2 regions of the Streptomyces sp. BoleA5 genome follow, and region 1 is predicted to be linked to the other one. Evidence: riboswitches for the same ligand, from Rfam matches in the RefSeq annotation. Region 1 holds a riboswitch; the other holds the start of a gene.
The links. Region 1 has a riboswitch for S-adenosylmethionine ahead of B085_RS0102825 (aminotransferase class V-fold PLP-dependent enzyme). Riboswitches for the same ligand answer to the same signal wherever they lie in the genome.

Region 1 (5,353 bases):
CCTCTACAGCTTCATCATCGTCATCCTGACCGGCGTCTACCTGACGCTGTTCTTCCACCCGGCGATGAACGAGGTCGTCTACGACGGCTCCTACGCGCCGCTGCAGGGCATCAAGATGTCCGAGGCGTACGCGTCGACCCTGCACATCAGCTTCGACGTGCGCGGCGGTCTGCTCGTCCGGCAGATCCACCACTGGGCGGCCATCGTCTTCGTGGCCGCGATGCTCGTGCACATGATGCGCATCTTCTTCACCGGTGCGTTCCGCAAGCCGCGCGAGATCAACTGGGTCTTCGGCTTCCTGCTGCTGTTCCTCGGCATGTTCGACGGCTTCATGGGCTACTCGCTGCCGGACGACCTGCTGTCGGGCACCGGTATCCGCTTCATGGAGGGCGCGGTCCTGTCCGTGCCGATCGTCGGCACGTACCTCTCGTTCTTCCTCTTCGGCGGTGAGTTCCCCGGCACCGACATCGTGCCGCGGTTCTACACGATCCACGTGCTGCTGATCCCCGGCATCATGGCGGGACTGCTGGTGGCCCACCTGATCCTGGTCTTCTACCACAAGCACACGCAGTGGGCCGGCCCCGGCAAGTCGGAGAAGAACGTCGTGGGCATGCCGTTCTTCCCGGTCTACACGGCCAAGGCGGGCGGCTTCTTCTTCGTGGTCTTCGGTGTCATCGCGGCCATGTCCGCGCTGGTCTCCGTCAACCCGGTGTGGGCCTACGGCCCCTACCGGCCGGACCAGGTGTCCACCGACGCCCAGCCCGACTGGTACATGGGCTTCTCCGAGGGCCTGATCCGCATCATGCCGGGCTGGGAGATCAACTTCGCGGGTCACACACTCGTCCTGGGCGTGTTCATCCCGCTGGTGATCTTCCCGCTGGTCCTGGGCTTCATGGGCGTCTACCCGTTCCTGGAGTCCTGGGTCACCGGTGACAAGCGCGAGCACCACCTGCTCGACCGGCCGCGTAACCGTCCCGTCCGCACGGGCATCGGCGCCGCCTGGATCAGCCTCTACCTGATCCTGCTCGTCGGTGGTGGCAACGACCTCTTCGCCACCCGCTTCCATCTGTCGATCAACGCGATCACCTGGGTGGTCCGGGTCTCGTTCTTCGTGCTGCCGGTGCTGGTCTTCTTCGTCACCAAGCGGATCTGCCTGGGTCTGCAGCGGCGAGACCGGGACAAGGTGCTGCACGGTCGCGAGACCGGCATCATCAAGCGGCTCCCGCACGGTGAGTTCATCGAGATCCACGAGCCACTGGAGCAGGGCGCGCTGTTCAAGCTCACCCAGCACGAGCAGCCCAAGCCGCTCGAAGTCGGCCCCGAGGTCGACGAGAACGGCGTGGAGAAGAAGGTCGGCCCCACGGCGAAGCTGCGCGCGAAGCTGTCCCGCGGCTACTACGGCGAGGGAACGCAGATCGACAAGCCCACCGCCGAGGAGTACGAGGAGATCACGAGCGGCCACGGTCACCACTGATCACTGAAGCTGTGCCACCGGGCAGGGTCCCGTCCATCCGATGGACGGGGCCCTTTCCCGTTCCCCCGCGCCGATAGGCTGGAGCCGAATGTTTCCCGCCGCACGTCAGACCCCATGGAGTGGACCATGAGCGTTGTGAACCCCGCCGGAGGCGCATCCGTGGCGGGCGGCTCCTGGCCCGACGTCCTGGGCGCGCTGCTGAACGGCAAGGACCTCACGGCGGCCGAAGCGGCGTGGGCGATGGACCGGATCATGAGCGGCGAGGCCTCGGACGCCCAGGTCGCCGGCTTCATGGTGGCCCTGCGGGCCAAGGGGGAGACGGTCGAGGAGGTCACCGGCCTCGTCGAGTCGATGTACGCGCACGCGGAGCCGCTGCACATCCCCGGCCCCGCCGTGGACATCGTCGGCACCGGCGGCGACCGTGCCAGGACGGTGAACATCTCCACGATGTCCGCCATCGTGATCGCCGGCACGGGCGCGAAGGTCGTCAAGCACGGCAACCGGGCGGCCAGCAGCGCCAGCGGTGCCTCCGACGTCCTGGAGAAGCTCGGCATCAACCTCGACCTGCCCGCCGGCCGGGTGGCGGAGGTCGCCGAGGAAACCGGGATCACCTTCTGCTTCGCCGCGAGGTTCCACCCCGCGATGCGGTTCGCCGCCCCGGCCCGCCGCGACCTGGGCATCCCGACCTCCTTCAACATCCTCGGCCCGCTGACCAACCCGGCCCGGGTGGGCGCCTCCGCCGTGGGGTGCTTCGACACCCGGATGGCCGGTCTGATCGCGGGCGTGCTGGCCCGCCGCGGCTCCTCCGCGCTGGTGTTCCGGGGCGACGACGGGCTGGACGAGCTCACCGTCACGGCCACCTCCCAGGTGTGGGTGGTGCGGGACGGGAAGGTCGAGCAGGAGTCCTTCGACCCGCGCGACGTCGGCATCGAACTGGTGCCGATCGAGGCGCTGCGGGGCGCGGACGCCGCCTACAACGCCGACGTCGCCCGCCGGCTGCTGGCGGGCGAGACCGGCCCGGTGCGTGACGCGGTGCTGCTCAACTCGGCGGCCGCGCTGGTGGCGCTGGAGGGCGCGGGCGGTCCGCTGACCGAGCGGATCGCGGCCGGGATCGCCCGGGCGGCCGAGTCGGTCGACTCCGGGGCGGCAGCACGGACGCTCGAGCGCTGGGCCGCGGCCACGCAGGTCTGACGACGGGAACCACCACGCAGGGCCGGGGCCTTCGGCCCCGGCCCTGCGCGCTGTCCGGTCCAGGGCGGGCCGTCCGGGATGCGGACCGCGGCTTGCGGCGGCGTGCCCCTGTGGCATGATGCTGCGCAGGTCACGAGTGACAGCGAAACGGCCCCGGCCCGCTGTCCGGCAACCCTCCTTCCGTGGCGGGGTGCCCCGGGTGATGACCAGGCCGCAGGCAGCGAGGTCTGCGGCAAGCGCGGTCAGAGGAGTTCCTCCATGAGCAAGCGAATGCGCTAGGGCCCTTCCGGCCCCCAGCCGCCCCTCCCCACCCTCTTCCCGGGCGTCCGCCCGTCGTGCCGAGGGCTGTTCCGTCATCACTGACGTTCCTTCACCCCCGCCTGCTCCCAGGAGACTTCGCCATGTCGCCGCGCCCTGCCCTGCCCTCGTCCGTCCACGCTCCGCTGCCCGTCCTGGGACGCGAGGTCCTCGTGCCGCTCGTGACCGGGGGCGAGGTGGGGTACGCCGCCCTCGACTACGCGGCCAGCGCGCCCGCGTTGCAGCGGGTCTGGGACGACGTGGCGGCCTACGCGCCGTACTACGGCAGCGTGCACCGGGGGGCCGGCTACCTCTCGCAGCTGTCGACCGACCTGTTCGAGCAGAGCCGCGCAACGGTCGCGGAGTTCCTCGGCTGTCGCCCCGGCGACCAGGTGATCTTCACCCGTTCGACCACCGACTCGCTGAACCTGCTGGCCGCCGCCGTACCGGCCGGCACGAGCGTCTTCGTCTTCGAGACCGAGCACCACGCGTCCCTGCTGGCGTGGAGGGAGGCCGATGTGACCTACCTCGGTGCCCCCCGCACCCCGGCGGAGGCGGTGGCGACGCTTGAGCGGGCACTGGCCGCCCGGGCGGAGGACGGACCGGCTCTGGTCTGTGTGACCGGGGCGTCCAATGTGACCGGTGAGCTCTGGCCGGTGCGGGAGCTGGCCGCGGCGGCCCACGCCCACGGGGCCCGCATCGTGCTGGACGCGGCGCAGCTCGCCCCGCACCACCCGGTGGACGTCGCGGAACTCGACGTGGACTGGGTGGCCTTCTCCGGGCACAAGCTCTACGCGCCCTTCGGCTCCGGAGTGCTCGCCGGCCGCGCCGACTGGCTCGGCGCGGCCGAGCCCTACCTGGCCGGTGGCGGCGCCTCCCGGCGGGTGGCCCGCAGTGCGGACGGCGGGGTGGACGTCGACTGGCACACCACGGCCGCCCGGCACGAGGCCGGCTCGCCCAACGTCATCGGCGCCTACGCGATCGCCTCGGCCTGCCGCGCGCTGACGGAGGCAGGGTTCGACCGGCTGGTCGGGCGGGAGCAGGCGCTGGTGGCCCGTGTGCGGGCCGGACTGGCCGAGGTCCCCGAGGTCAGGGTGCTCTCGCTGTTCGGGGACGACGCCCCCCGGGTCGGCGTCGTCTCCTTCGTCGTCGACGGCTGGAACAGCTCCCACTTCGCGGCGGCGCTCTCCGCGGAGTACGGGATCGGAGTCCGCGACGGCCTCTTCTGCGCGCACCCGCTGCTGCGCACCCTGCTCGGCGCCGCCGACCAGGAGCCGGGCGAGTGCGGTGCCCCCGAGGCCGCTTCGGGCGAGCTCCCGGACCCCTCGGCCGGGGACGCCGCCACGCTCAACGCCATCCGGGTCTCCTTCGGCGCGGGCACCCCGGACGAGCACGTGGAGCGCTTCGTCGACGCGGTGCGGGAGCTGGTGTCGGACGGGGCCAAGTGGCGTTACCGCACCGAGGACGGCCGCTGCGTGCCGGACCGGGACCGGGCCTGAGCGGCCCGGCCCGGGTGCGCCGCGCCGGGCGGCTCGGTCAGGCGTCCAGGCCGATGGCGAAGGCCGTCTCGAGGTCGTGCTGGGAGTAGGTGCGGAACGCCACGTGGGTGTCGGTGGCCTCGACGCCGGGGATCTTGCTGATCCGGCCCGGGATGACGTCCGCGAGCTCGTCGTGCCGGGCCACCCGCACCATGGCGACCAGGTCGTACGTCCCCGTGACGGAGTAGACCTCGCTGACGCTGTCGAGCGCGGCGATGGACTCCGCGATCTCGGGGATACGGTCGACGCTGGTCTTGATGAGCACGATCGCGGTGATCACGGCTGTAGGTCTCCTTGGCTCGCCCTGGCTGCGGGCTCAAGCTTAGGCGTTGCGCGATAGCACACCCACGCGCACAGGAAGCCGCAGACGAAGCCCGTGATGTGGGCGAGGTAGGCCACCCCGGGACCCGTCTGCTGGATCTCGCCGGCGAGCCACTGCAGGACGAACCAGAAGATCAGCACCATCCAGGCCGGGAAGCGCAGCGGCAGGAAGAAGAGGAAGGGGAAGACGCTGGTCACCCTGGCCTTGGGGTAGAGGTAGAGGTACGCGCCGAGCACCCCGGAGATCGCTCCGGACGCGCCGACCAGGGTCTGGGTGGAGGAGGTGTGCCCGAGCGCGTAGCCGTACGTCGCCACGTAGCCGGAGGCGATGTAGAAGAGCAGGAAGCGCAAGCGGCCCATGCGGTTCTCGACGTTGTCGCCGAAGACCCAGAGGAAGAGCATGTTGCCGAGCAGGTGGAACCAACCGCCGTGCACGAACAGCGCGGTGAGCACCGACACGAACGGCGAGGTGGCGAAGGACTTCAGCGGCGGGCAGCCGTTCGGCATCGGCACCTGGGCCGGGGGGACGTGG
Region 2 (5,353 bases), on a different contig from region 1:
CCAGGTCGGAGACCTCGTCCGTGTACTCCCGGTAGACGGCCAGGTCGTGGCGGGAGGGGTAGGCGAAGGCGATGTGCACCACGCGCCCCTGCCATTCGGGGTGGTCGCGCAGCAACTGCGCGTACGCGAGCAGGCCGCGCACGATGTTCTTCGACAGCTCGGTGCGGTCCACGCGCACGACGACCTTGCGGTCCGGGCCGCCCACCGCCTCCTGCAGCACCGCCAGGCGCTCGTCCACGTCCGGTCGGTGCGCCCGCTCCCGCAGGAAGTCGGCGTCCGCGCCGAGGCCGTGCACGCCGATGCGCGTGGTGCGGCCCCCGTGGGTGATCGTCAGGCTGCCCGCGTCGCGGATGACGGAGGCGCCCAGCACGTCCGCGCAGCACGCGGCGAAGGCGTCCGCCCAGCGGTGGGTCAGGAAACAGGCCCGGTCGGCGCCGAGGATGCCGCTCAGCACCTCCGCGGCGACGTCGTCCGGCAGCAGGCGGAAGTAGTCCGGCGGGGCCCACGGGGTGTGCGAGAAGTGGCCGATGCGCAGGTCGGGGCGGCGCGAGCGGAGCAGCTGCGGCACCAGCGCCAGGTGGTAGTCCTGCACCAGCACGGCCGCGCCCTGGCCGGCCTCCTCGGCGAGCGCGTCGGCGAAGGCGGCGTTGTACGCCACGTACGCCGCCCACTGGTCCCGGAAGTCCTCGTCGAAGACGGGCTCCAGCGGGGTCTGGAACAGCATGTGGTGGACGAACCACAGGACCGAGTTGGCGATGCCGTTGTAGGCCGACGCGAAGGTGTCCGCCGGGATGTCCAGCATCCGTACGTGCTGCCCGCCGGTGTCGGCGATGGGCAGCCGGCCCGTGCCCCCGGCGCCGCGCAGTACGGCGGCCCGGTCCCCGTCGCCCAGGGCCGCGCAGACCCAGACGGCGTCCGCGTCCGGCCCGATGGCGCTCAGGCCCGACACGAGTCCGCCCCCGCCGCGGCGGGCGGTGAGCGTGCCGTCCTCGCGGAGGCTGTACGACACGGGGCCGCGGTTGGACGCGACCAGAACGCGCGCGGCATGCGATGCGACCATGCGGCCAGCCTAGCCACGCATCCCGGACCGCAAACGTACGAGCTAGCCCAGCCGGGGGTTTTCCGGCCGCGTCCCGTCGCGGCTCCGTCGCGGGTACCGCCTGGGATCAGGCCACCGCGCGGCGCTGGGCGTACTCGGGGATCGTGCGCATCGGGGGGCGCTCCTCCGTCGCGACCTCGTGGACGTGCGGCTCGAAACCGCCGCCCGGTGCGCGGTCGAACTGCGTGAGGAAGGGCCGCACGAGATGGCCGCGTGCCAGGCGGATCTGCGCCGTCCGGTAGATCGCCGCCGCCATGCGGCCCAGGGCCTGGCCGTCCTGGTGCCGGTGGTGCCGGACGCCGACGTCGACCTGCGCCAGGGCGTCGAGCCCGACCGTGCCCAGCGCGTCCACCAGCAGCCCGAGCTCCACCCCGTACCCCACGGGGAACGGCAGCCCCTCCAGCAGCGAGCGCCGCGCCGCGTACTCCCCGCCGAGAGGCTGGACGAACCCCGCCAGCTGCGGCCAGTGCAGGTTGAGCAGCGGTCGCGCGACCAGCTCCGTCACCCGTCCGCCGCCGGCCGGGACGACCGTCCCGCCGGTCTCCAGGGGCCGGTCGTACATCGCCTTGACGAGCCGCAGATCCGGGTCCGTGAGCAGCGGCCCGACGATCCCCGACACGAACCGCGCGTCGAACTCCCGCAGGTCGGAGTCGACGAAGCAGACGATCTCCCCGTGCGTCACGAGCAGCGAGCGCCACAGCACCTCGCCCTTGCCGGGCAGCGCGGGCAGCCGCGGGAGCACCTCGTCCCGGTGCACGACGACCGCGCCCGCGGCCGCCGCGACCTCGGCGGTCCGGTCGGTCGACCCGGAGTCCAGCACGACGAGTTCGTCGACCAGCGGCACCGCCTCGCTCATCAGCTCGCGGCGGATCGTCCCGACGATCTCCCCGACCGTGGCCTCCTCGTCGAGGGCGGGCAGCACGACGCTGACCGTGCCGCGCGCGCCCGCGGCGCGCTTGGCGGCGAGCAGTTGCGGCAGCGGCCTGTGGTCGGCGGTCCAGGACCGTCGTTGCAGCCAGCCGGCCACCTCGTCGAGCACCGGGTTGCTCCGTTTCTGCCCGTCTCGCAGGACGGACGGCCCATGACCAGGTTCGAGGTCGTCGGTTACAGTCGTGAACACGAGGCACGACCATCGTATGTCCACGGTGATCGCGCCCCGTCCGACAAATGCCCGGGCAGTACGCCCGGCGCCATACCGCTCATCCAGAGGGGCAGAGGGAACGGCCCGTTGAAGCCCCGGCAACCCTCCCGCCGACCGCGAGGTCCAGGTGGGGAAGGTGCCAATTCCGTCTCACGGCGAGATGCGTCGTGAGGAAGATGAGGAGAAAGGGCCTCGCCTGACATGGCTGCGCAGACCGTTGCATCCGCGTCCACCGATTCCGCCTTCGGCCCCGCGTCCGCGCTCTCCTGCCGCGAGTGCGGCGAGCGCTTCCCGCTGGAGCCCCTCTTCGCCTGCGAGGCCTGTTTCGGCCCGCTCGAAGTGGCGTACGACCTTCCGAGCGGCGACCCCGAGACCCTCCGCAAGCGGATCGAGTCCGGGCCGAACAACATCTGGCGCTACGCGCCGCTGCTGCCCGTCCCCGCGGACGTGGCCTCCAAGCCCAACCTCAACCCGGGCTTCACCAAGCTGGTCAAGGCCGACAACCTCGCCCGCGAACTGGGCGTCACCGGCGGCCTGCACATCAAGGACGACTCCGGCAACCCGACCCACTCCTTCAAGGACCGGGTCGTCGCCATCGCCCTGGAGGCCGCCCGCACCTTCGGCCTCACCACGCTGTCCTGCTCCTCCACCGGCAACCTGGCCGGCGCCGTGGGCGCCGCGGCCGCCCGGGCCGGCTTCCGCTCCTGCGTGTTCATCCCGCACGACCTGGAGGAGGGCAAGGTCGTCATGGCCGCGGTCTACGGCGGCGAGCTGGTCGGCATCGAGGGCACCTACGACGACGTCAACCGCTTCTGCAGCGAGCTGATCGGCGACCCGATCGGCGAGGGCTGGGGCTTCGTCAACGTCAACCTGCGCCCCTACTACGGCGAGGGCTCCAAGACGCTCGCGTACGAGATCTGCGAGCAGCTGGGCTGGCGCCTGCCGGACAACATCGTCATCCCGATCGCCTCGGGCTCGCAGCTGACGAAGATCGACAAGGGCCTGCGGGAGCTGACCGAGCTCGGCCTGGTGGAGGAGAAGCCCTACCGCGTCTACGGCGCCCAGGCCGAGGGCTGCTCCCCGGTCTCGACCGCCTTCAAGGCCGGCCACGACGTGGTGCGCCCGCAGAAGCCGAACACGATCGCCAAGTCGCTCGCCATCGGCAACCCGGCCGACGGCCCGTACGTGCTGGACATCGCCCGGCGCACGGGCGGCGCCGTCGAGGACGTCACCGACGAGCAGGTGGTGGACGCGATCAAGCTGCTCGCCCGGACCGAGGGCATCTTCGCCGAGACGGCCGGCGGTGTGACCGTCGGCGTGCTGCGCAAGCTCATCGAGACCGGGCAGCTCGACCCGGCCGGCGAGACCGTGGTCCTCAACACCGGCGACGGGCTCAAGACGCTGGACGCCGTCGCCCCGACCTCCCGCCCCACGGCCACCATCCGCCCGAGCCTCGACGCGTTCCGCGCCGCCGGCCTGGCCGGCTGATCCCATCGCACCGGCTGACCCAGACTGAAGGTGAACCCCGCATCATGAGCGCTACCGTCCGCATCCCGACCATCCTCCGCACCTACACCGGCGGCCGGGCCGAGGTCCCCGCCGAGGGCGGCACCCTGGCCGACGTCATCGACTCGCTGGAGCAGAACCACCCGGGCATCTCCGCGCGGGTCCTGGACGACACGGGCAAGCTGCGCCGTTTCGTGAACGTCTACGTGAACGACGACGACGTCCGCTTCTCCCAGGGCCTGCAGACCACGGTGGGCGAGGGCGCGTCCGTCTCGATCATCCCGGCGGTGGCCGGCGGCTGCTGAGCCGCGCGGCCCGCGGAGGCGACAGGGGTGCCGGGGACTTCCCGGCACCCCTGTGTGTTCGAGGGGTAGTTGAAGGCCTGTACAGTTGCCCTGAACGGCTCGCAACCCCCTGCAACGCTCTGCGCGACCCCCCTTCCCCGGGGCGGCCTTGTCAGCGATTTATCGCCAAATTCCCGCAGCGATTGTCTTGTTGGCCGCTTATGTCCGGTCCGAGTTGCCCCGGATTATTCGCCGATCAGGCTCTTCTTCCGATTCTTCGTGCCCGGAATTCTCGTCCGATTGACCTGTTGCAGACAGCGTCCGGGCAGATACATTCAGCCGCGGTCGACGCGTTCCGGCGCACGCCCCCTTGGCTGTAGGGGGTGAGGTCTGACCCGGGTCCGCGAGGTGCGGGTCTGCGAAGGGCCAGCAATAGGGGAGTTAGGAATGGCTCAGGGCACCGTCAAGTGGTTCAACGCGGAGAAGGGCTACGGCTTCATCGCGGTCGACGGTGGTGCGGACGTCTTCGTGCACTACAGCGCGATCCAGATGGACGGCTACCGCACCCTCGAGGAAGGTCAGCGGGTCGAGTTCGAGATCTCGCAGGGCCAGAAGGGGCCGCAGGCGGACATGGTCCGTCTCGCAGCCGGCTGACGCGCCGCGCATCGGCCACGGAGCACTTTCGCGTACGGCCGCTCAAACGTACGCGTCGAGGCCCGCCCCGCACAGGGGCGGGCCTTCGTGCTGTCCGGCGGCCCGCCGACCGGGACCTGCGGGTTGTCCACGGCACCGGCCAAGCGGCTTGCACTCTCCTAGGGCGAGTGCTAATCATTGGCGTTAGCACTCTGACGTTGAGAGTGACAAAGGACCGAGTGGGTGAGGCCCGCTCGACCGCCGGAAAGGAACCGGCGGGAGGGCAGGCCGTCCGTCGCGGGCGCCAGCACGGTCCTGGAGTAATCCTTCCCCGCAGCCGTGTGCCGCGGGGGGACCCCAAGTCCGGGAGGACCACTTCACATGGCCAAGATCATCGCGTTCGACGAGGAGGCACGGCGCGGTCTCGAGCGCGGGATGAACCAGCTCGCCGACGCCGTCAAGGTCACCCTCGGCCCCAAGGGCCGCAACGTCGTCCTCGAGAAGAAGTGGGGCGCCCCCACGATCACCAACGATGGTGTGTCCATCGCCAAGGAGATCGAGCTCGAGGACCCGTACGAGAAGATCGGCGCGGAGCTGGTCAAGGAGGTCGCGAAGAAGACGGACGACGTCGCCGGTGACGGCACGACGACCGCGACCGTCCTCGCCCAGGCGCTGGTCCGCGAGGGCCTG

Region 2: it holds a riboswitch for S-adenosylmethionine, as region 1 does, so the genes downstream of both, thrC (threonine synthase) here and B085_RS0102825 (aminotransferase class V-fold PLP-dependent enzyme) in region 1, are expected to answer to the same signal.

The regions. Positions count from the first base shown of each region.
Region 1 covers NZ_KB892090.1:605,418-610,770, forward strand. Annotated here, with positions in the region: gene B085_RS0102815 (cytochrome b) at 1-1,474, shown strand, start outside; gene trpD (anthranilate phosphoribosyltransferase) at 1,601-2,665, shown strand; SAM riboswitch class IV at 2,794-2,910, shown strand; gene B085_RS0102825 (aminotransferase class V-fold PLP-dependent enzyme) at 3,067-4,461, shown strand; gene B085_RS0102830 (Lrp/AsnC family transcriptional regulator) at 4,499-4,780, opposite strand; gene B085_RS0102835 (rhomboid family intramembrane serine protease) at 4,777-5,353, opposite strand, start outside.
Region 2 covers NZ_KB892102.1:380,579-385,931, reverse strand. Annotated here, with positions in the region: gene B085_RS0118415 (alpha,alpha-trehalose-phosphate synthase (UDP-forming)) at 1-1,060, opposite strand, end outside; gene B085_RS0118410 (glucosyl-3-phosphoglycerate synthase) at 1,167-2,138, opposite strand; SAM riboswitch class I at 2,296-2,423, shown strand; gene thrC (threonine synthase) at 2,442-3,728, shown strand; gene B085_RS0118400 (ubiquitin-like small modifier protein 1) at 3,773-4,051, shown strand; gene B085_RS0118395 (cold-shock protein) at 4,478-4,684, shown strand; gene groL (chaperonin GroEL) at 5,045-5,353, shown strand, end outside.